Regions from separate parts of the Vibrio sp. SCSIO 43133 genome, predicted to be linked through region 2. Evidence: predicted binding sites of a transcription regulator. Region 2 holds the regulator's gene; each other region holds the start of a gene.

Region 1 (8,338 bases), on a different replicon from region 2:
TTCGCAGCGAAGAACACAACGCGTGGAACCATGTCGAAAGAAGGATCTTTCAGTAGGCGGTGGTAAAGCGCTAGTACGTGTAGAAGGTCAAGGTGCTGACGCTTGTACTCGTGTAAACGCTTAATTTGAACATCAAAGATAGCGTTAGTATCTAGCTCGATACCCATGTTCTCAGAAACCCAATCCGCAAGGCGCTGTTTGTTTTGCTTCTTAACAGCCATATATTCCTTCTGGAATTTAGCGTCATCAGCAAACTTAGCGATGCCTTCAAGCTGTTCCAGTTTCGCAGGCCACTCGTCGCCGATCTTGTCAGTAATCAGAGCAGATAGACCAGGGTTACAGAACTTCAACCAACGACGAGGCGTAATACCGTTAGTCACGTTATGCAGACGCGTTGGGTACATTGCATCGAACTCTGGGAATAGGTCTTTCTTAACCAATTGAGAGTGAAGTGCAGCTACACCGTTAACCGCGTATGAACCAATAACACATAGGTTCGCCATACGAACCATACGATGGAAGCCTTCTTGGATGATAGACAGTTTCGCTTGCTTCTCACCATCACCAGGCCACATTGCACGTACTTCTTGCAGGAAGCGGTGGTTGATTTCAAAGATGATTTCCATGTGACGCGGAAGTAGACGCTGGATTAAGGACTCAGGCCATGTCTCTAGTGCTTCTGGAAGTAGTGTGTGGTTAGTGTATGCGAATGTCTTAGAAGAAATCGCCCACGCGTCATCCCAACTCATGCCTTTTTCATCAAGAAGGATGCGCATTAGTTCAGGAATTGCGATCGTTGGGTGCGTATCGTTAAGCTGAATAGTTTCTTGCTTAGGTAGAGATGCTAGTGTGTAACCCGCTGCTTCATGACGACGCAGGATATCGCGCACTGATGCTGCTGAGTGGAAGTACTGCTGCATTAGACGCAGAGTCTTACCTTTTTCATGGTTGTCGTTCGGGTATAGAACCTTAGTGATGTTACCCGCGTCAATTAGCGCGTGCTGTGCTTCGAAGTAATCACCATTGTTGAAGCTTGCCAATGAGAATGGTGCAATAGCTTGGCATTCCCAAAGACGTAATGGGTACACTGTTTCTGACTCGTAACCTACGATAGGTAGATCCCAAGGCATCGCTTTTACTGTCATGCCAGGAACCCATTTACGAACTTCTTTACCGTTCTCGTTGACAACTTCAACGTGACCGTAAAAGCCAATTTCTTGCGCAAGTTCTGGACGCGCCACTTCCCATGGATAACCTTCTACACCGCGCCATGCGTCTGGTGCTTCTTGTTGACGGCCATCTTTGAATGACTGCTTAAATAGGCCGTATTCATAGTGCAGACCGTAGCCTACCGTTGGGTATTCTTGAGCGGCGCATGAATCCATGAAACACGCCGCTAGACGCCCAAGACCACCGTTACCAAGTGATGGGTCGCGCTCTTCTTCAAGAAGATCGGTAAGATTATGACCTAGCTCAGCCATTGCTTCAGTGATCTGCTCATACAAGCCCATGCTGATCAGGTTGTTACCCGTCAAACGACCAATCAAGAACTCAAGAGATAGGTAGTTAACACTTTTTGCTTTTTTGATGCGCTCGTCCGCTTCAGTGGCAAGAAGGTCAAACGTAGTTAATTCCGCTAACGCTCGACCCATTGCTAGATACCATTGGCGCTCAGAAGCAGCCTCAACAGTCGTTGCGTAAGTAGCAGACAGGTGCTTTTTAACACTTTCTTGGAAAGAAGCTTTATCAAATTGTTTTTGCTGAGTAGGTTTCATTAAGAAATCTCACTTTAAGTTTTTATCCATCTGTCCCATATCGTGCATGGTGACGTTTCCATAAACATCCTCCTAGTTCCGACTCCATGGAGGATGAGTGAGGAGGGCGTAGAGGGCGTACTCCCCTCCACTTAGTGATCGATCTCCCATTCCGGTTAACCATTCTGTTTTTTCTGGTGATAACGATCACGCCAAGCTCACATTTCACTCTAAGCGTTAATTAAGAAACATTTGCTATCCCTTATCGGACTAAATACAAATTCTGCTGTTCAGATCACAATTAGCCTCGAAAAAAGCCGCAAATCACCAGGTTTTTTTGTATACATGACAGGCCATTCACACTCCACACCAAGCAATAAAGGTGACATTAATCACATTTATAAGGCGTAGTAGCTGTGAAAAAAGCTTAAAAATCAAAATATAGCCCTCGATCAATAAATGTAGAGCTCACTCTCTCATACCATCGAACGTGCAATAAAAAGCTTTGGTGACTCGCTCCCTACTCCCCGACGGAGTAGAACATAATAAATTGGTAGGAAATATCTATGTGGATTCCTTCAAAACTAACTCGACCTGGACGCTTACATAACGCGATTGTGCGTCCACGAGTATTGGACCTGCTAGCACAGGCTCCATTTTATAAGCTTGTACTTTTTCGCTCGCCCGCCGGTTACGGCAAAACAACGATGGCAGCTCAATGGCTATCAGATAAACCAAACGTTGGCTGGTACAGCATCGATGAAAGTGACAACGACCCGTTCCGCTTCGTCAACTACCTATTGCAGGCCATCAACAAAGCCACGAATAACACATGTCCAAATGCACAAACCTTGGCAGAGCGTCGTCAATTCTCTTCACTCCACTCCCTGTTTAGTGAAGTGTTTGCTGAACTGACGAGCTATCATAACGAGTGCTATATCGTCCTTGATGACTACCATTTAATCACTGACGAAGAGATTCACGAAGCGATGCGCTTTTTCCTTAAGCACATGCCAGATAATGTTACTCTCGTGGTTACCAGTCGAGGTAACCCTCCTTTAGGCACAGCGAACCTCCGTGTGCGTGACTTAATGATCGAGATTGGCAACGAGCTACTCGCTTTTGATACCGAAGAGACCACGCGTTTCTTTAGCCAACGACTCGCAAGCGATATCGACAATGAGACCGCCGACTCATTGCGTACTTACGTTGAAGGCTGGCCATCTGCATTGCAGTTATTTGCACTACAAGCACAGCACCAAAAACGTACTCTTGCCCAATCGGTCGAGACTATTTCTCAATTCAACCATGCACACCTTTGGGACTATTTGGTTGAGGAAGTGTTTGACCTGTTAGATAAAGATACCCGCAAGTTCTTGATGCAGTGTTCAGTACTCGATCACTTCAATGACAGTCTGGTTATCGCCCTAACCAAGCGCGACGATGCGCTAAGCATGATTGAATCTCTTAACCGATTCGGCCTATTTATCTACCCACTTGAGGGAGAAAATAACTGGTTTAGATTCCACAATCTGTTTGCCGAGTTCTTATCCCATGAGCGCAAAGCGCGTATTCCTCAGCAGGAGCACGAGCTTCATTTGGCAGCAGCCGAAGCTTGGCTAGAGCAAAAAGTGCCTCACCAAGCACTGCGTCATGCTCAACTGGCCAATAACAGTGAGTTGGTTGCGAAAATTTTAAGCGAGTTTGGCTGGAAAATGTTCAACCAAGGTGAGCTTGCAACTCTGGAAGGAGCCATTGCGGTCCTGACCCAAGACCAATTATATAGCCAGCCAAAGCTGTGTATGTTGCAGGCGTGGTTGGCGCAAAGTCAGCACCGCTACAACGATGTTGGCGAGCTGATTGCTAAAGCCGACAAAGAAATGGAAACGCGCAACGTTGAACGCTCGAAGAAGCAAGAAGGTGAATTCCACGCGCTGCTAGCTCAAGTTGCCATTAACCAAAACTCACCAGAAAAAGCGCTTGAACTTGCCGAGCAAGCATTGAGTGAACTCGACCATTCTGTTTATCGCAGCCGTATCGTGGCAACTTCGGTGGTGGGTGAAGTGAATCACGTCATCGGTCAGCTTAGCCGTGCTTTGTCGATGATGCAGCAGACTGAAAAGCTCGCGCGTCAGTACCATGTCTATCACCAAGCACTGTGGGCCCAGCTTCAGCAGAGTGAAATTCTGATTGCACAAGGCTACGTACAAGCCGCGTTCGAAATTCAGGATAGCGCACTGAAACTCATCGAAGAACAGCAGCTACATCAAGTCCCATTGCATGAGTTCTTACTGCGTGTTCGTGCGCAAGTATTATGGTGCTGGAACCGATTGGATGAAGCTGAGGAGTGTGCTTATAAAGGGCTTGATGTACTTGGCAACCATTCACCGAGCAAGCACCTTCATAGCTACTCAATGATTGCACGCATCGCAATTGGTCGCGGGGAGCTCGATAAAGCCGCTAAGTTCATTGAGCAGATCCAACATCTGATGAAACAGTCAACTTACCATGTTGATTGGACCGCAAACGCCTCATTATCGCTGCTCCTCTACTGGCAAGCACGCGGTGACGTGGACTCCATCGAACAATGGCTAGAAACTGCGATTCGACCAGACAACGCTTGTAACCACTTCGAGCAGCTTCAGTGGCGAAACATCGCTCGTGCCCAAATCAACCTAGGCCAGTTCGAGCAAGCTCAGCAAACTCTAAACTATCTCAATGACAAGGCAGAAGCCCACCAGTTAGTGACCGATCGCAACCGCAACCTGATTGTGGAAGCGGTACTCAATGTGCAAAACCAGGATGAAGAGACCGCCAAAGCTCTGCTAAAAGAAGCGTTAGTCTTAACGAACCAAACTGGCATGATTGGTAATTTCTTAGTCGACGGTGCAACCATCGGCCATCTGCTTGAGAAACTGGTCTCTAAGTCTGAATTAGGGGATTTGGAGCGTCATCGCGCACAACTATTGATGAAAGACATCAATACCACGCAGCGTAGCCGTTCCGTCCACTTTAACGAAGAGTTTGTGGAAAAGCTAATCAACCACCCGAATATCCCTGAGTTAGTACGCACTAGCCCTCTAACACAAAGAGAATGGCAGGTTCTTGGTTTGATATATTCCGGGTTCAGTAACGAGCAGATTGCTCAAGAGCTGGACGTCGCAGGTACAACAATTAAAACACATATCCGTAATTTGTATCAGAAGCTCAATATCGCAAATCGTAAGGAAGCAATCAGCACCGCTGAGAATCTCTTGCAGTTGATGGGATATTAGTAAGCCAGCCAACAAACAAAGCCCGAGCGTATAGTTCATACACTCGGGCTTTTTCATGAAGTCCTTACTGATACAGTTTAATCTACACCGTATCAACACACTCAAACCAAGCCAATATTTAATTTAATGGAATATTTTGTTTCATTTTTTATAATTTAATAGTATGTTAATTGTACAGTTTCTCATGCGAGATCCAATGCTTGTAACGTCAGATCTCACGCCCAGAACCACAAACGTAGAGGAGAGCATGTATGGATTTACAATCAAACCATTACCAGCAAGAACATTGCTTAATTAACACTTCTACTTCTGAGGTGATTCGGGGCAGTGTCTTTGAATTAGCGCAACAGCTAGGCTGTCGCGTGGAAACCATTCAGGCTTTAGTCCTTAACGCAAAATCGAATAACAAGTATTGGGGACAGAATGGGTTTTCAGGGTACGAACCTTACGTACCCTGAGTCTGGTAAATTGTGGAAGTGATTACCAAGTAGTGGTTGATGTTTAAGAAAAGCTGGAGTGTGTGCCTGAGCCTAATTGAATCGTTTGGACAAACAAACAATACCTCGACTCTCTCCTAATTGATCTCCCATAGGAACCTCTACTGCGTCCATGGCGTTATCACCGAAAGTCAATTGCCAAACTCGATACCCATGAGGCTCGTCTCGAGATAAGAATACTTTTTTGGGAAGTTCTGCAATTAGCTGATGAGCCCCTAGGAAGTCCCATAGCTTTTGATACTCAGCCTTCTCTGCGAGAATTCCACCATAACTCTTACATGTATTTCGAATGTCCCAGGCATTGGCTTTATAATTCAAAAGTTCATCGGCCAGAACCTTATAGTTTGTATCTCCAATTCGGTATGTCTTAGAAGGTATAAGATCATCTTTCTGTATAAGAATAGTTCCCATATAATCATCTTCCTTACCTTTCGCTCTAACATACAAAGGAGCCTCCGGTAGTTTGGAGAACTTGAGCACTACTGAGTTAGTTCCTTTGGAATACGAAGATTGAAAACTTACTTCAGACGCAGATAAAAAGTCCACATCAATTGTGTCATCCTCATCTTCACCTACTGGTCGAGAAAAGGTTAGCATCACTTCGTTCTTTGCTAGCGTCTTTTTCTCTATAAGAACGGAAGGTAACTTCATTTCGGTTACGTTCTTTCTATCATGCTCTGTAACATGAGTTTCCATATAAGACTCGCCTTTCCCATACTTATCTCCCGTAATGGCACTCCATGCCCATGAAGCTTGGGCACCATAGGTCATTCCAGACTCATGACTGAAACCATAAGCATGAGCTACTTCATGCCATATGACATTGTAAGCTTCATTCGTATAAGGCCGATTAGAATCAACCGTTGGGTCCACTACCTCCCACCAAGCTGATGCCCATCCCCCCCTATTTGACAAGGCTTTGGTTATATCAGGTGATGTCCCTCCGCCCATACCGTGGGCAGCATAGTGAGCGGTCATCACACGCATTGATAGGCGATGGCCTTTAGAGCCATACTTTAAAAATGCCATTTCTGAATAGCTAAGTTTTTTGTCTGTCCATGACTTACAATCATATTTCTGGCATTCCTCTGGAGTGGCGAAATATTTGTTCAAGTTGTCTAAAAAGCTCTTACGATTAAATGAATTATGCATATTCGTTAGCATGGTTTCATAAACTTGTCTTTGCTCTTTCGTTGGCGTGGCATAACATGCCTGGCCAGGACTCTTTAAAGAACAATCTTCACCGCTCATGGTTACTTCAGGTGTAAACAGTCGCATTTGGTTCACAACCTTGATATGTTCTAATGTCGTCGTTCCGGAGGTCAGTCTCGCTTGGCTATACGCTGGAATTTCTTGGTCCAAAACAATTGTGACAAGACGCTGGTCGTCGCCTATCCGCGCTATAAAACGATTTACCGGCTGCGGAGTGCTATTCGTCAATAGAGCATCTACGCCTTTTTGCTCTATTTTCATCTCGGAGAATGCGAACGTATCAGGTGTAGCAATTGGTGTGATATCTCGTGGAGTTATATCCACTCGCGGAAGTTGAGCAGGGCTAACTTCATATTGAGTGCTGAAACTCTTTTCATTTATCGCTCGCCCCGTATGAGAATTAGAGTGTTGACTACCTTGATTGTTATGGGCATCAAAATACCCATCATCGCTATAATTACAACCAACCAAACTAACCGCACTGCCTAACATTGTTATTAATAGTTTATTTTTCATACACATCCCTCATATAGGAACGCGATTGTCATTCGGCATACATTGAAAATAAAGATAATATATGGAATGTGATTATTTAACTTACTGATAAATATTTATCTCAGATTCGAATGATTTAAAATTATCTCGGCTCTATTCAATAATAAAAAGGGCCGTGACTCAATTAGCCACAAATTCAAAAAAACATTTCGCCTCTGAAGTTACATCCTATTGTTTGGTGTTTAAGTAAGAGGTGGAGTGTGTTGTGTGAGCATTGCAGAAACTCGAACTGGCAGGTCATCGAGCCATGCCTCGACGGTTTGTTTGAACTGTTCATTGCTTGCCACATTGGATGTGGTGGGAAATAGGTCGACACCAACTTGCTCCAACATTTTGAGAGTCGAGCTTTGATATTGACTATGTGCTTGTGCCTTTTTCACTCTTGCGATGATCAGCTGTACCTTGGCTTTGTACACTTCTAGTTCATCCATTAACTCGTAACTCAAACGATCTGAACGAAGCTGCACTATTTCCTCTAACGTTTTTTCGCGTTGAGATTGAATCTGCAATCGCAGCCTATCTGATTGGTAATCAATATTCGCAGCACGAACTTGCCCGATGATCGCTACCGCATTGGCTAGCGAGGTTAACTTCTCTAATGCTTGTTTCTGCTCCAACTCGTCCAGTTTTGCAGGCAATGTCAGCAACTCGATCACCTTAATCGCTAAATTTAAATCTACCTGAAACCACTCATTATTACGCAAGTTAGGATCAGAGTCGTAGTAACTGGAATAACCCACTGAGAAATTTGGCAGTGCCTCAAGCCAAGCTCTTTTGATCTCAAGACCGGCGTTGCGAACTTGATACATCGACTCCATTAAGTCAGAACGATGATAGAGCGCGAATCGTTCAAGCTCCGGAAGGGCAATATCCTCAATGTTCAGCCCCAACGTGTTGACACCTTTGTGCTCAAGAGGAATATCTAGGCTTGGCGCACTTATCAGTACCATGAGGTCTTGCTTGGCGCTCAGAAATTCCTGCTCTACATCTTGCAGTTGTACCCTGAGGCTTAATATTTGCTCTTGATATTGCAATAGGACTAAGG
Region 2 (8,338 bases):
GAAGCGGTTGTAGATGTGGTGTCGAGCCCAGATGTTCTGGCTGGTGTCGCTGAGCGCGAAGCGTGGTTCCGCGATGGTCTACAAAAAATAAACGCAAAATACGGTATTTTCAGCGAAATTCGTGGAAAAGGCCTACTTCTTGGTGCTGCGCTGAATGAAGAGTGGCAAGGTCGTGCTCGTGATGTTCTAGTAGCTGCAGGCCAACAAGGCCTAATGGTCTTGGTTGCGGGTGCAAATGTGGTTCGTTTTACCCCATCATTGGTGATTACCAAACAAGAAGTTGAAGAAGGATTAGCTAAACTAGATAAAGCGATCAGCACCTTAGTGGCGTCGTAAACTTAGTTAGCAATTAAATACTCTCTCGGATGTTTGGATGTGCCGGGAGAGTTTGCGTCAGGAGGGATTATTGATGCTTGTTGTTCGTCCTATCTCTATGTCTGATTACGACGCGCTGCATACTTGCGCGGTAGAATCAGGACACGGTTTTACTTCTCTTCCTGTGAATGAAGAGCTTCTTACTAACCGAATTACCCATTCTGAATACAGTTTTGCCAAGCAAGACGTGACGACGCCGACCGATGAAGGTTATTTGATGGTGGGTGTTGATACAGAAACTGGTGAAGTGGCGGGTACCACAGGTATAGAAGGTGCGATTGGCTGGGATGTCCCTTTCTATTCTTATCACATTAGTACGGTGGTGCACTCGTCACCAAAACTCAACGTCAACAATGTCGTTAAGCTTCTGACCTTTGGGAATAATTACACTGGATGCAGTGAGATTTGTACCTTGTTCTTACGCCCTGAATTCCGTGGCGGATTGAATGGTCGATTGATGTCTAAATGCCGCTTTTTGATGATGGCAGAGCACCCAGAACGTTTTTCTAAAACGATTTTTGCTGAAATGCGTGGTGTGTCCGATGCGGAAGGCAATTCTCCATTTTGGAAGTGGTTACAAGAGCATTTCTTTTCTATCGATTTTACATTGGCAGATTATCTGACCGGAATTGGTAAAAAAGGCTTTATCGCAGATCTAATGCCAAAGCTTCCTATCTATATCAACTTGCTCAGCAAAGAAGCGCAAGAGGTGATTGGGCAGGTGCATGAGAATACGCGTCCGGCTTTGAAGCTGCTTGAAAACGAAGGCTTTACTTGCCGTAACTATGTCGACATTTTCGATGCAGGCCCAACGGTTGAATGTGACCTTCGCAATATTCAAGCGGTTCGTGACTCTTTCCGAGCTCAAGTAGCGATTGCAGAGCATTCGAGCTCTCAAGATTATTTGGTGGCAAATACCTCGTTTGAGAACTTCCGAGCGGTCGCGGCCAAAGCGGCATACGACCCAGAAAGTGGCAAGGTATTGCTCACAGCAGAAGCAGCACAAGCACTGAATGTCTCCGAGGGCGATATGGTGCGTATGCTGGCTCAATAACAGTCAAATAATAAGATGGTGGTCGATTACCACCACGGTTTAAGAGAAGCGGAAGTTCTGCTTGCTCTTAGCTCATTCAATTTAAGGAACTTCACTATGACTCAATGGATCGCAGGTAACTGGGTTGCAGGCCAAGGTGACACTTTTCAGTCACTATCCCCATACAACAATCAAACTATTTGGGAAGGTCAGTCAGCCACTGCTCAACAGGTTGAAAGCGCCGTCTCTGCTGCTCGTCAGGCATTTATCGAGTGGAAGAAGCGTCCATTTGAAGAGCGTGAAGCCATCGTTTTGTCTTTCGCAGAGAAAGTGAAAGAACGTAGTGAAGATATTGCCATAGCCATCGCCAAAGAAACGGGTAAACCGTTATGGGAAACGCGCACTGAAGCGGGAGCGATGGCTGGAAAAATTGCGATTTCTATTCGTGCTTATCATCAGCGTACCGGCGAGACCCAACGCGAAGCCGCTGGCAACCAAATCGTCCTCCGTCACAGGCCTCTTGGTGTCATGGCTGTCTTTGGGCCTTATAATTTCCCTGGTCACCTACCTAACGGTCACATTGTGCCTGCGTTACTAGCAGGGAACACAGTGGTCTTTAAACCGTCTGAGCAGACGCCGCTAGTTGGTGAGTTAGCAATGAAACTTTGGGAAGAGGTTGGTCTTCCATCTGGTGTCATTAACCTTGTTCAAGGCGGCAAGGAGACGGGCATTGCGCTTGCTGATTCTAAAGGCATTGATGGCGTACTGTTCACAGGTAGCGCCAATACGGGACACATTCTGCATAGGCAATTCGCGGGGCAACCGGGCAAGATGTTAGCGCTAGAAATGGGCGGCAATAACCCGCTGGTGATCAGTGAAGACTTTGGGGATATTGATGCTGCGGTTTATACCATTTTACAATCGGCATACATTAGTGCTGGACAACGCTGTACCTGTGCAAGACGCCTTTATGTGCCATTTGGGCAAAGAGGTGATCAACTGGTTGAACGCTTAGTTTCTGCAATTGGTAAGATTCGTATCGATGAGCCTTTCGCCAAACCAGCACCATTTATGGGGCCACAAATCTCTGAACAGGCGGCTGACCATATTATTGCGGCGCAAGCCGAGCTTCTGAAACTAGGTGGCAAGAGCTTAGTGGAAGCGAAACGCCTACAAGCTGCTTTCGTTACGCCTGCGTTGATTGATGCAACGAATATCGAGCAGCTACCAGATGAAGAGTACTTTGGTCCCTTGTTACAGCTAGTACGCTATGAAACGCTACCACAAGCAGTAGAACTCGCAAACGATACTCGCTTTGGTTTGTCGGCAGGTTTGATTTCGCAAAGCGATGAAGAGTGGCAGTACTTCGTTGACCATATTCGTGCAGGCATTGTAAACCGTAACCGTCAGCTTACTGGAGCGAGTGGTGATGCGCCATTCGGAGGACCTGGTGCATCAGGTAACCTAAGACCAAGTGCTTTCTATGCGGCCGATTACTGTGCATACCCTATGGCGTCCATGGAAGGAGACAATACCGTGCTTCCTGCAACGCTAAGCCCTGGTATTGAACTCTAAGGAACTTCTGTTATGACTGTAGACGCTCTATTTAACCATTTATGGCAAGACTATATTCGCCGTCTTTGCCCTTCTGCTGATAAAGTCCATGCTCTGCTCAAAGAGGATGAAGCGCTGATTAACGACCACATTGCGCTACGTACTTTTAATGTCGGCCCTCTGGGCATCGATTCGTTGGCAAAGCACTTTATCGCTCTTGGCTACAAAGTCTCTGGTGATTATGTGTTTGAGGCCAAGAAGCTCTCTGCGATTCATTTAGAGCATAGTAATGCTGTATTACCAAAAGTGTTTATTAGTGAGCTTAGAGTCGAACTGTGTTCGCAGCAGCTGCAAGATATTGTCGCTAAGCTGGTGGCTCAAGTTGAAGCGGCGAAGTTGGATAGCGCAGACTTCCTTTATGGTGGGCGTCTATGGGACTTGAGTTACGCTGATTTTCAGACGCTAGCCGAAGAGAGCGAGTATGCATCGTGGTTGGCTGCCCACGGTTATGGTGCTAACCACTTTACGGTGAGCGTAAATCAGCTGGATCGTTTTCAGGAAGTCGTAGAAGTAAACCAACATCTTCGTGAGGCCGGTTTTGCTATCAATGAATCTGGCGGTGAAGTTAAAGGTTCTCCTGAGGTGTTACTTGAGCAGTCTTCAACGATGGCGGATAAAGTGCCGGTGATGTTCACCGATGGTGAACAGGCTATCCCTGGCGGCTTCTATGAGTTTGCTAAGCGATATCAAATGGCGGACGGCAGTTACTATCAAGGTTTCGTTGCGGCATCTGCGGATAAGATTTTTGAGAGTACGCACCAATAAATAATAAAAAAGCCACCTCGCGGTGGCTTTTTAGCTATTAGCTTTTGTAAAAGTAACGTCGCTAGAAATTAACGAGTACCGTAAACAACAATAGTCTTACCGTGAGCAGAGATTAGGTTCTGCTCTTCTAGCATCTTAAGAATGCGTCCCACTGTCTCACGTGAACAGCCAACAATTTGGCCGATCTCTTGACGAGTGATCTTGATTTGCATGCCATCTGGGTGAGTCATTGCGTCTGGTTGCTTCGCTAGGTTTAGTAGCGTTTGAGCAATGCGGCCTGTTACGTCTAGGAACGCTAAGTCACCTACTTTTTGGCTAGTCACTTGTAGACGGCTTGCCATTTGAGCAGATAAGCGCATTAGAATATCAGGGTTAACTTGAATCAGCTGACGGAATTTCTTGAATGAGATTTCCGCAACTTCACAAGGAGATTTTGCACGTACCCATGCCGTACGTTCTTGGTCTTCTTCGAACAAGCCAAGTTCACCAATGAAGTCACCTTGGTTAAGGTAAGACAAGATCATCTCTTTGCCTTCTTCATCTTTGATCAGTACCGCTACAGAACCTTTTACGATGTAGTAAAGAGTTTCCGCTTTCTCGCCCGCATGGATTAGCGTGCTCTTAGAAGGATACTTGTGAATGTGGCAGTGTGAAAGGAACCACTCTAACGTTGGGTCGGTTTGAGGTTTACCTAGAACCATATATCTTACTTCCTCTGCAGGGTATGCTTGCTGCTTTCCATATTTGTTAGCAAGCCCGTTGGTTAAGACTTACTAGCATAAAAGCACTTTGAAGATGGCGCAAGCGATCTTCTGTTTCCTAGAAATAGTATCCTTTTTTGCGCCATTTTTCTTGATTTTAATCGTGTCATCAGACCATTTTTCTATACAAAACTGTGCACATGATCACGGTATAAAAAATCATCTACGGTTAAAGCGTGAAAGCTAACCTATTTTTCCAGTTTCTATGAGCTGTTGAAGTATTGGTCTGACGATTAATTCCATCGCAAAACTCATCTTACCGCCCGGTACCACTATGGTGTCATGTCGCGACATGAACGAGCCATCTATCATTGCCAATAGATAAGGGAAATCGACATTTTTGATACCACGTAGACGAATCACCACGAAGCTTTCATCTAAGCTTGGAATGCCTTTGGCGTTGAGTGGGTTGGAGGTATCCACCGTAGGGACGCGTTGAAAGTTAATATGAGTGCGTGAGAATTGCGGGGTAATATAACTAAGGTAATCATCCATTGAACGGACAATAGAGTCGGTAACCGCTTCTCTGGAATGCCCTCTATCGCGAGTATCACGAACAAATTTCTGAATCCACTCCAAGTTGACTATCGGCACCATGCCGATAAGTAAGTCGACATGTTGAGCTGCGTTTACCTCTCCGTCGACAACACCACCGTGTAAGCCTTCATAAAACAGTACATCGGAATTTTCAGGCAGATCTTGCCAAGGCGTGAATGTGCCAGGCATTTGATTGTATGGTACAGCTTCATCAAACGTATGCAGGTAACGACGGAACTGACCTGTGCCATTTTGTCCGTAGTTGCGGAAGAATTCTTCTAACGCAGGGAAGTCATTTGCTTGCGGGCCAAAGTAACTGATGTGTTTTCCTTGCTCTTTGGCTTTGCGGATCTCGATATCCATTTCTGGACGAGTAAAGCGGTGAAAGCTGTCACCTTCAATAAAAGCGGGCTTCACGCTCATCATGTTGAACATTTTGCGAAACGCTTCTGACGTTGTTGTTGTACCTGCTCCAGAAGAGCCGGTCACCGCAATAATGGGGTGTTTTGCAGACATAACACTTCCTGTGTAATGATAGTTATAATTTTGTTTTGCTAACCCTATGAACCATTTAGACGTTGTTTGCTCATTTAGGTTCAATAGCGTTTTACTATAGCACTAGATTGTCATGCTCACGTCATTTACATCGAACGACGTAGCTGAATATCGACGGTTTCATGTAATTCGGAGAAGACAATTACAGCTTCTCCGCTCTCTAGTTGAGCTTTGACGTGCGATACCTTATCGTCCAACGACCACTCAGTGTCGCCGTAGTCAGTACCTTCACGCAATACGAATTCTTTGATCAAATTATCCAGCGTTTCTGCTGCGATTTGTTGCCATGGAATAATCATAAATACCTCATCACTCTATGATACGGGAGAGTATACCGTCATGTGGACGAGTGGAGTAGGTGGCGATAGTAGTTTGGTAAGGTTTCTTCTAGCCAAAACTTAGGTTGACGCAGACTGCCAGACATAAAACCCACATGGCCGCCACGTTCGTGTAAGCGATAGTCAATATGAGCAGGGAGGGCGAAGTTTGGAATGACTTCATGGCTCATAAATGGGTCATCCTTTGCGTGGATAAATTGAGTGGGAACAGTAATATCACACATTCTTTGTAATCCAGAGCATTGATTGTAATAGTCTTCAGCATCCCGAAAACCATGCAGTGGTGCGGTGATTAGGTCATCAAACTCGTACAGTTTGCGCATGTTTTGGATTTTTTCCGCCGTAAGACCTAATACATCACTGAGAAGGTGCAGTTTGTTTAGCGCGTTCTTTTTCATTGAGCTGAGTAGGTATGAGCGATATAGCTTGGAAAAACCCTGCTCAATTCGTCGAGCACACGCACCGAGATCCAACGGTGCAGAGACAATCGTCGCACCATCCAGCTTGCTGTCATTCTGGTAGTGAGCAAGATAATTCGTCAGCATGTTGCCCCCTAACGAAATGCCCACAGCAGCCTTTTTGGCATTTGGGTAACGATGATCCAAAAGCTCGATGAACTGCCTAGCGTCACCAATTTCACCAGAGTGATAGGCACGAGCTAGCCGGTTCGGGTTGGGACCGCAGCCGCGAAAGTGCATCATAACAGACAGCCAGCCTTGCTGAGCAAAAGCGTGCATTAAGCCATTGGCATAAGGGCTATTGAAACAGCCTTCTAGCCCATGAAACAGAACAAAAACAGGTTTGCTTTTCGCGCTTGATGAATGAGGCTCTTCACTCCATGCAAGCTCAACAAAGTCGCCATCTGGCGTGTCCAACGTTTCCCAAATTGGTTCAAACAAAGGCTTTCTTCTTACGAAGCGAGGAATCAAGGTTTGTATGTGCGGGTTACCAAGTCCTTTGGCGGCAATAAATTTAGCAGTACTCATAAGGTGAATTCATCGACTGTGTTGGATAATAACAGGGCTCTTAATTTGTCTACGCCGATTTGAAGTTGTTCGATCGTTTGTGGCGAGCTTAACGACAAACGCACAGCCGGCGCTACCGAGCCTCCGGGTGGGGCAAACAGTTCACCGGATTTAACGATAATACCCATGTCTTGGGCTTTGCTTACGAACTCACTAAGGCGCCAGTTTTCTGGGAGGGTTAACCAAATATGAAACCCACCTGTTTGATAGCCTAGCTCAAAACCATCGAGGGCACGTGTCGCAATATCAATACGCGCTTTCATCTCTCTGTGTATGAGCATTAAGTTACGTTCTGCGTCACCAGAGGTTAGCATTTCACAGGTTAGTGCGGTGAGTAGAGGGCTAATCATCCAGCTATGAGTTTGTAGCGTTACCAATAGCTTTTGATACAGTTTTTCTGGTGCATGGACATAGCCCACCCTCAACCCGGGAGCGAGGCATTTTGAGAAAGCGCCAATATGAACCACTCGTTCTGGGGCGTAATTCACCATAGGGGCTGGTGGAGATTCGAGTAGCAATCCGTTGATTTCATCTTCAATGATGTAAACATTGTACTGCTCACACACACGAATAATATCGAGTCGACGCTCTTCAGGCATGATGGCCGTGGTCGGGTTTTGTAGTGTCGGCGTGAGATAAATAAATCGTGGTGAATAGCGCTGACAACAGACTTCAAGCGATTCTGGAGTGACACCAAACTCATCCATCTCAACCCCTTTTAGGGTCAATTGGTTCTGGCGCGCTAGGCTAATGACGCCTGGATAAGTGTACTTTTCAACCAACACCGTATCACCTGCTCTGGTGAAAGTATCTAAAACCATTTGAATGGCATGTTGAGCCCCCGAGCTAAATAGTAGCTTGTGGGCGTGCAGTTTAATGCCTTTACTGTTTAACCACTTAGTGACAATCGAACGATGCGCATCCAGACCAGAAGGAGGCTGATAGATCATTAGTTGGTTCAAATGAGCCGGAGAGGTGGAGATCCTCTGCATCGCTTGCTTCAGCATGTCACTACGATCCAGCTGCGGTGGAATGTTATAACCAAAATTGTATTCATTCGGATCGACACTGCTTTCTTCAAACGCCCAGCTGGGTTTATTGGTATCAGCCACATAAGTGCCGGCACCTACTCGAGCTTCAACTAAGCCACGACGCTCGATTTCAGAATAGGCGCGAGTAATGGTGCCAACCGTGACATGCAGCTGATCAGCAAGCCAACGATGGGTCGGCAGCTTGCTGTTGCTTGCCAATTCTCCTGACTCAATTTGATGTGCGATCTGATCGGCGATCTGTTTGTAGATCGGTGTTGGATCCTGCTTGTATACCGTAATTGTT
Region 3 (8,338 bases), 910 kb from region 2:
GAAAATATCAGGATGATCGAGAGTAAAGCGGATACCGCGCCAACCTAAGAAAGGATTGTCTTCATCAATAGGCAGATAAGGCAAAGGCTTGTCGCCGCCGATATCAAGCGTACGCATCACAACACGCTTCGTCGGATAAGCACCGAGCACCGAACGATACTGATGCACCTGTTCTTCTTCCGAAGGGAACTGCTGCTGAAGCAAGAAGGAAATTTCGGTTCGATATAACCCCACACCATCGACATTCTTATTCAAAGAAATACTAGTATCAGCGCTAAGGCCAGCATTCAGCATAATTTGGATGCGTTTACCATCATTTGTACTTGCTTCAAGATCAACGGTTTGTTCAACCATTCGAGACAACTCAGTCTCTTCTGTCACTAACTCTTGGTATTCAAGTAGTAATTCATTACTAGGATCAGGGAAAATCTCACCGCTATACCCATCCACAATACCAACCTTGCCACTTAGGAGCTCAGGGTTAGTGTTCACTCCCATAACGGCAGGAATTCCCATCGCCCGGGATAAGATAGCCGCATGAGAGTTCGCCGCCCCCTCAAGAGACACCACAGCTAGTAGCTGTTCCTTGGGTACTGAAGCGAGAATGGACGCAGTAAGTTCACGCACAACAAGAATAACAGGCTCGTTGAATTCATGAATAGGCTGCTCAGTATTGTGCAAGAAAAACAGCAAACGTTGGCCAAGTTCTTTGACATCTTGAGCACGCTCGCGCATGTATACATCAGACATCTTGGCAAAACGGTTCGCATAACTTTCTACTACTTGGCGCAAAGCCCAGTCTGCTCGATCGCCTTTTTGTATCTGCGCTTTTAAATCATTGCGCAGCATAGGATCATTTAGTAAGTGAGTGAACAGATCAAATATTGCTAGTGCATCTTTATTTAATTCAAGATCCAACTTCTTACGCATGCGCTTAAAGTCAGCCAATGCATTTTCGATGGCGACCGATAACGTTTCGTGTTCACGCGCAATATCCAACGCGGAAGCTGGAAATACATTGCTTAAGTCAGGTTGAGTGTTGTCCCACCAGATTGGGCCAATAGCTACTCCCGATGATGCCCCAATCCCTTTAATCACCGCCGTTTTATTATCGTCAAAGAAGCCATGCCCTTGCGCAGTTGCATGTGCTATCAAAACCGCTATCTGAGCTGCGAGTGTGACTAAGAAAGACTCTTCCATCTCGCTAAACTGACGCGACGTTTTTTGCTGGATAACCAAAACGCCAAGGACCTGTTTACGATGAATAATCGGTGTACCGAGGAAAGAATGGTAGATATCTTCACCAAGTTCTGGGAAGAATTTAAATGCGGGATGTTTGGCGGCTTCTGCCAAGTTAATCGGTTCGGCAGTTCGTTTTACGAGGCCGACTAGACCTTCGTTAAAATCGATATGGATAGTGTCGCCCTTGAAGGTCAGGCCCTGTGTAGCCATTAACTCCAAACGCTGTTTATCGTTATTTGCCAAATAAATTGTGCAGCATTCAGTATGCATAGCTGCACAAGTTTGTTGAACAAGAATTTCGAGGGCGGCGTGCACATCTTCAACCTTTGAAACGTGCTCAACTATATCCCTTAGTTGCGATAGCATACTTACCCTCTTCGATGCTTTCTCTTGCCTTTAAATTTACGTTCCTTAAACGGCATTGCCAATGATGCAAACTCTTTCATCGCACGTCGATACACATCCCGTTTAAAAGAAACCACTTGCCTGACTGGATACCAATAACTTACCCAGCGCCAACCATCAAATTCAGGGGTATTACCACGCTGCATGTTGATCTTAGATTCATCACAATCTAAACGCAGTAAAAACCATTTCTGTTTTTGCCCAATACAGACTGGCTTCGAATCCCAGCGTACTAATCGCTTGGGTAACTTATATCTCAGCCAATGGCGACTAACTGCAACGATTTTGACGTCGTTCTTGGTTAATCCCACCTCTTCATAAAGTTCTCGATACATGGCTTGCTCAGGGGATTCACCATCGTCAATGCCGCCCTGAGGAAACTGCCATGAATGTTGTCCGTATCGCTTAGCCCAGAAGACCTGACCATGGTTGTTACAAATCACAATACCAACATTAAGTCGGTAACCATCGCCATCTATCACTGGCCAACCTCAATTAAATTTTCATTACCCTGATTTTTCCACATATCCCCAAGTTGAGCAAACTTAGTCGCCCGTAAATTTGAACAATTACCATTAAATGCTGCCATACTGGATAAGTTTCGCGCAAAGCCTTAGTTATCAACACAACAATGAGACCCAGCCCACATTTATTCACCTTTTCTGTGAATAACCATGTGAAGAATCTATGATCTTTACGAGTTTTTGGTTCTTTTTCTACCAAGCCGAATTTTTCCAAGATCGACGCGAGAAAATTAAACTTATAATTTTCATAAACTTAAAATCAAATCAATCAAGTAAAAGTCTCTAATTTACTACAAATAAATACACACACTCAGATCGGTCAAAGATCAACCTATGGCTATTTTATCCACACTGAAACTGTCGAGTTTCAAACAAACCTCGATTTATCAAGTGTTAATCCGCGTTAAAATACTGATTATTCATACAGCACATGGCAAATTCAACTTAGAGAATAAATTCTCTGTGGATAAGTCATGAATAGATCAAATCTCAAACAGACTGATCTTTTTTTATACCGATAAATTCTTCATCGCCATGATAGAATAGTTAGCTCCCTATTGGGCCTAAATTAACCTGCAACGTATTTATGAAACCAACTCCGACCTCCGAAACAGAACTATTACAACGCGCTCGTGATATCGCAGGATTAACATTTGGCGAACTCGCTGCACAGGCAGGCATGTGTGTACCAGATAATCTTAAGCGCGATAAAGGTTGGGTAGGACAACTACTTGAGTGGCACTTAGGTGCAAAGGCCGGTAGTAAGCCAGTTCAAGACTTTCCCGACATTGGTATTGAGCTCAAGAGCCTCCCTATTAGCCATACCGGCAAGCCCTTAGAATCAACTTTCGTTTGTGTTGCACCGCTTACCGGCATTCATGGAGTAACGTGGGAAACTAGCCATATACGCAATAAGCTGTCTCGTGTCCTTTGGCTACCGGTTGAGGGTGAACGAGAGATCCCCGTTGCAGAGCGACATGTTGGCTCTCCACTAATCTGGAGCCCATCTCCAGAGGAAGAAACCATGTTGAAAAATGATTGGGAAGAATTGATGGAGCTTATTTCATTAGGTCAAATCAATCAGATCACGGCCCATACCGGCGAGGTGTTACAAATTCGCCCTAAAGCAGCCAATAGCCGTGTGAAAACAGAAGCTTACGGTACGTCAGGACAAAAAATACGTACCCTGCCCCGAGGTTTCTACCTCAGAGCACGCTTTACTGCTCATATACTTGAACAGTACTTTGTCTAAACAGAAGATTTTCGAACCAGTTAATGAAGTTTTAGTTCGATATCACAATAACGATTCATTTCTGCACTGCCACATTCATCGTAAGCGTTATGCAACCTAAGGTACGCTTTTTCGATACCTAATCGATGCAACTCCTCTTTCACCGAGTCCAACGACTCAAAATGAATTGGCTCATCATCTTGTTTAATTGGTTCTAATTTATGTTTGTATTCCACTGCTAACAGATAGTGTGAAATATCAGCACAACCAATCACAAAAACTTTGGGTTGTTTATAAGTGTCTTTGTGATACCCATGTAGCCAACGATCGAGCTGATGTTTTTGCATATTCCACCCCCTTACTATTTTTGTGGATAATGCGTTACTGATAAAAGTCAGTTTAGTAAAAATAATCGCATTAGGTACTAAACAAGCAGATCTTTTACCAAAACGAGGTATAGTGGATAAAAACAACAACAAACAAGGAAGGCTCAATGAAATATCATAACCTCCCGCACTCTTCGCTAGAAATCAGCAAGATAGCTTTAGGGACAATGACGTTTGGTGAGCAAAACACCAAGCAGGAAGCATTCAGTCAGCTCGATTTTGCTCTAGAACGCGGTGTTAATTTTATTGATACTGCAGAGATGTATCCCGTTCCTCCAAGTGCTAAGACTCAAGGAAAAACTGAACAACATATTGGCGATTGGCTTTCGCATTCAGATAAAAGACAAAAAGTAGTGTTAGCGACTAAAGTCGCTGGACCGCGAAATATTCCTTATATCCGCGACAATATGAGTCTAGATAGACGTAATATACATTTAGCAGTAGACGATAGTTTAAGCCGTTTAAAAACCGATTATATCGATTTATACCAATTGCACTGGCCACAAAGAAAAACCAATTGTTTTGGACAACTAAACTACCCTTACCCTGAAGGAAATGAAGAAGTTACACTAATCGAAACATTAGAGGCACTAAACGAACTCATCAAAGCTGGAAAAATACGCTATATCGGAGTCTCTAATGAAACGCCTTGGGGAGTTATGACGCTACTTAAACTGGCCGAAAAACATGATTTGCCAAGAATAGTCTCGATTCAAAACCCTTACAACCTACTCAACCGTAGCTTTGAAGTCGGCCTTTCTGAAATTAGCCACCACGAAGGTGTGGAATTACTCGCTTACTCACCACTCGCTTTCGGCTGTTTGAGCGGAAAATATCTCAATGGGCAACGTCCAGAGGGAGCGCGTTGCAGTCTATTTGAGCGATTTGTCCGTTACTTTACTCCACAAGGCATTGAAGCAACACAAGCATATGTGGACCTAGCTCGCGAGCATAACCTAGACCCCGCTCAGATGGCATTGGCATTTGTTAATCAACGTCCATTTGTCGCTTCTAATATTATTGGTGCAACCAATCTTAAGCAGCTAGAAAGCAACATAAACAGCATCGATGTAGAACTCTCTGATGAACTCTTGAATGGACTTCAAGAAATAGGGGCTAAATATTCTAACCCATGCCCCTAAATAGGTTTTTCACACAGTATGGGCAGGTCGCGATAAGCGACCTGCCCTTTTTTTACGTAGCGATTCTAGAGTGTAATTCTCGACGAAGGTGACGAGCTTTACGTTTCGCTACAATGTGAGGTGGAGCAACTTGACCAAGTGGACGGCCATGTCTATCCAAACCAATGTCCTTTAACAAGTGCTCATTGTGAAGTGGCAAGTGGTGTGCATTGCGACGGTAACGTCGTCTCCACTCACGCTCTTCTTTTTGGATGTCTGCTTTAATAAGCCAAGTTGCAACAGTTAAGTAAATTGAAGTACGCATAGTTTTCTCCTAGAAATAATTTGAGGAGAGAAATAGCGGTCAGGATATAAGGAGAAATATTGTGATTCCTCAGTTGACTGCTATTTCCGCAGCCTCTTGAGGTTACGGACTAATTAAGCGTGTGCTGTATCGATTGACGGTTTATCCGCTGCCATTGCAGTAGATAGATCAGTCGCGATTCGATCCGCATGAGTAAAACGGCCAGCACAAATATTGATAAAAGAAATACGATTCATCATTTTCTGTGCCTCCATACTCACTTAATAATCCGAAATAAATTTGAAAGGTTGAGCGTAGTGCTCAGGGGTAATTCTTATGCAAATTGATGATAATTTCAACAGACATGTAACAAGAAATGTAAAAAACAAAGGAATATTTCAATATATTCCGTTGTAATAACTTATACCCAATGTATTGAACTGTAGAAATAGCTTGTGTTAGTGATTCGTTTTATTTCCAAATAAAACAACTAGATATTGTATGACTCTGTAATCTTTCGATTCACATCACTTAATTAACAGTAATACCAAATATCCCGACAGAAACTAAAAAAGGCGCGACCGCGCCTTTTTTTAATCATGAACAACGACTACACCGTCTCTTCAGTAATCAAATTATGCTTATTGAGCAAACGATACATCGTCGCCCTAGAAATGCCCAACTCTTTGGCAGCTAGTGTAACTTGTCCATTGTGGCTATCTAGCACTAAGATCAACGCATCACGCTCAGAACGTTCTCGAATACTCTTCAAGCTGCGCTTGCCAGAGAAAGTACCGGGCAGCTCAAAATGCTTTTTAGTCAGCACTTCTTCTTCCGTCATCAGCACCGCACGTTTCACCTGATTCATCAGCTCTTTCACATTTCCAGGCCAATGGTAATACGTCAGCGTTTTCAGAGCATCATCATCGATAGATTTGACTGGAGAATTAAACTCTTTAGCAAACTGACCGATATGGTGACTGACCAGCAAACCAATGTCCGTCGCACGCTCTTTAAGGCTTGGTACATTGATACGAAGAACATTTATGCAATGGAATAGCTCTTCGTTGAACATGCCATCGCCTAGTGCTTTTTCAATATCTGATGTATCCGCTGCTAAAATACGCACATCAAATTCTTTGATGCCCTTTGCCGTCTCTATTTGACCATCTTGATAAAACTTAAGCAGGTTAAGTTGCTGTTTGGGAGGTAAGGTAAAAATGTCATTTAGAACAATGGTTCCGCCCGAGGCTTGATCTAAAAGCGATGCTCGGTCGGCATCATGCATGCCAAAGAATTCATTTTCAAAACGCGCGTCGGAAAATGCTCGGCAGTTGACGGCGATGAAGGGTTTTTGAGAACGCGCAGAACAGCGATGAATGGCTTTAGCTACTGACTCCTTGCCAGATCCAACTTCGCCATGAATCATTATACTGACATCGGTGGGGCCGATACGTCTAATTTGATCACGCAACCGTCTCACTGGTAATGACTGACCAACCAAACCAAGGTCATTGTCATTTCCATTATGAGGCCACACTTTTTGTTCCAGTTTTAGCATTCCTAACTGGTGACCTATCGTGCTCATTAAACGGGAATCAGGAATAGGCGTAGTGAAAAAATCAATACAGAAATTAACTATAAATTGGCAAATAGTATCCGAACTCAGCTGCGACTCACGGATAAACGCAATCCAACGAACTTGCTTGTGTGTACTTACAAGTTTCGCAATGCCATTAAGGCTAAAATCATCCCTCGTTAAGTCTACAATCCCAATACAAGGGCCTATTTCTGAAAACAAGGCATCGGCTTTTCGCAAGTCGGAACATTGCGTGCATCGCCATCCAGCCTGCTCCAATACAGATAGCCATGGCTCATAGGTTCCACCCACTACGACTAAAGAGCCGGGGATAGAATCCATCCGAAACTCGGTTCCCATTACATCATTCCTTATTATTGCTTTTAGATTCAACTTGTTAATTCTATTGAATTCGTCATAGCTATCAAATAGAACTATCGCAATTAACACAATCGCTACTGTCTCATAATTAAGACTAGTGCACGATTTATGACTTTTCTATAAACATTTTTAGAAATATGGCATGAAAAAAGCCTCTCAATGAGAGGCTTTGTAAGAATGAGTCACCGTTTCAGCTTATTGCTGTGGACGCATTGCTGGGAACAGAATCACGTCACGAATCGTGTGCGTGTTAGTAAACAGCATTGCCAGACGGTCAATACCAATACCTTGACCTGCTGTTGGCGGTAGACCGTGCTCTAGCGCTGTAATGTAGTCTGCATCGTAATACATAGCTTCATCATCACCAGCGTCTTTTGCATCAACTTGTGCTTTAAAGCGAGCGTCTTGGTCTTCTGCATCGTTAAGCTCAGAGAAACCGTTAGCTACTTCACGACCACCGATAAAGAACTCGAAACGGTCTGTGAAGAATGGATTATCATCGCTACGACGAGCCAATGGAGAAATATCCGCTGGGTAACCCGTGATGAAGGTTGGCTGAATCAGTTTTGGTTCTGCCGTTTCACCAAAGATTTCCTCTAGAAGCTGACCACATGTCCAGAACGTTTCCACTTCAACGTGTACTGATTTCGCGATAGAAACCATAAGCTCACGATTAGTTAGGTCTTCTTCTGTTAGCGCTTGAATTTGCTCATGCTCAGGGTTGTAGTGTTTGATCGCATCAAACATGCTCATACGAGCATATTTACCACCAAATTCTACCGTCTCATCACCGTAAGGCATTGAAGTCGAACCTAGAACATCCATCGCAACTGTGCTCAGCATTTCTTCAGTAAGATCCATCAAATCTTTGTAGTCTGCGTAAGCTTGGTAGAATTCCATCATTGTGAATTCTGGGTTGTGACGAGGAGAAAGACCTTCGTTACGGAAGTTACGGTTGATCTCGAATACGCGATCAAAACCGCCAACCACTAGACGCTTAAGGTATAGCTCAGGCGCAACACGTAGGTACATGTCGATATCCAGTGCATTATGGTGCGTGATGAATGGGCGAGCCGTCGCACCGCCTGGGATCACGTGCATCATTGGCGTTTCAACTTCTAGGTAACCTTTAGAGCTCATGAAGTTACGAATCGATGACACAAGC

The links. The regulator CRP, encoded in region 2, controls carbon source genes, mostly activating them, when cyclic AMP is high. The targets are predictions, from matches to a motif close to TGTGANNNNNNTCACA.
Region 1: the regulator CRP is predicted to act here: its motif matches at 1,909-1,924, upstream of JKJ11_RS22740 (glycogen/starch/alpha-glucan phosphorylase).
Region 3: the regulator CRP is predicted to act here: its motif matches at 2,280-2,295, upstream of rppH (RNA pyrophosphohydrolase).

What each region holds. Positions count from the first base shown of each region.
Region 1 covers NZ_CP068025.1:1,308,978-1,317,315, forward strand. The annotation lists gene JKJ11_RS22740 (glycogen/starch/alpha-glucan phosphorylase) at 1-1,775, opposite strand, end outside; gene malT (HTH-type transcriptional regulator MalT) at 2,321-5,029, shown strand; gene JKJ11_RS22750 (hypothetical protein) at 5,281-5,487, shown strand; gene JKJ11_RS22755 (hypothetical protein) at 5,560-7,254, opposite strand; gene JKJ11_RS22760 (TolC family protein) at 7,476-8,338, opposite strand, start outside.
Region 2 covers NZ_CP068024.1:3,286,930-3,295,267, reverse strand. The annotation lists gene JKJ11_RS15430 (aspartate aminotransferase family protein) at 1-336, shown strand, start outside; gene astA (arginine N-succinyltransferase) at 410-1,429, shown strand; gene astD (succinylglutamate-semialdehyde dehydrogenase) at 1,526-2,983, shown strand; gene JKJ11_RS15415 (DUF1338 domain-containing protein) at 2,996-3,787, shown strand; gene crp (cAMP-activated global transcriptional regulator CRP) at 3,856-4,488, opposite strand; gene JKJ11_RS15405 (phosphoribulokinase) at 4,732-5,601, opposite strand; gene JKJ11_RS15400 (YheU family protein) at 5,727-5,939, opposite strand; gene JKJ11_RS15395 (hydrolase) at 5,978-6,964, opposite strand; gene JKJ11_RS15390 (aminotransferase-like domain-containing protein) at 6,961-8,338, opposite strand, start outside.
Region 3 covers NZ_CP068024.1:599,460-607,797, reverse strand. The annotation lists gene ptsP (phosphoenolpyruvate--protein phosphotransferase) at 1-1,608, opposite strand, end outside; gene rppH (RNA pyrophosphohydrolase) at 1,611-2,129, opposite strand; gene mutH (DNA mismatch repair endonuclease MutH) at 2,758-3,423, shown strand; gene JKJ11_RS03020 (DUF6482 family protein) at 3,444-3,749, opposite strand; gene JKJ11_RS03015 (NADP(H)-dependent aldo-keto reductase) at 3,896-4,930, shown strand; gene JKJ11_RS03010 (DUF1127 domain-containing protein) at 4,983-5,234, opposite strand; gene JKJ11_RS26015 (hypothetical protein) at 5,348-5,473, opposite strand; gene JKJ11_RS03005 (sigma-54-dependent transcriptional regulator) at 5,824-7,152, opposite strand; gene lysS (lysine--tRNA ligase) at 7,369-8,338, opposite strand, start outside.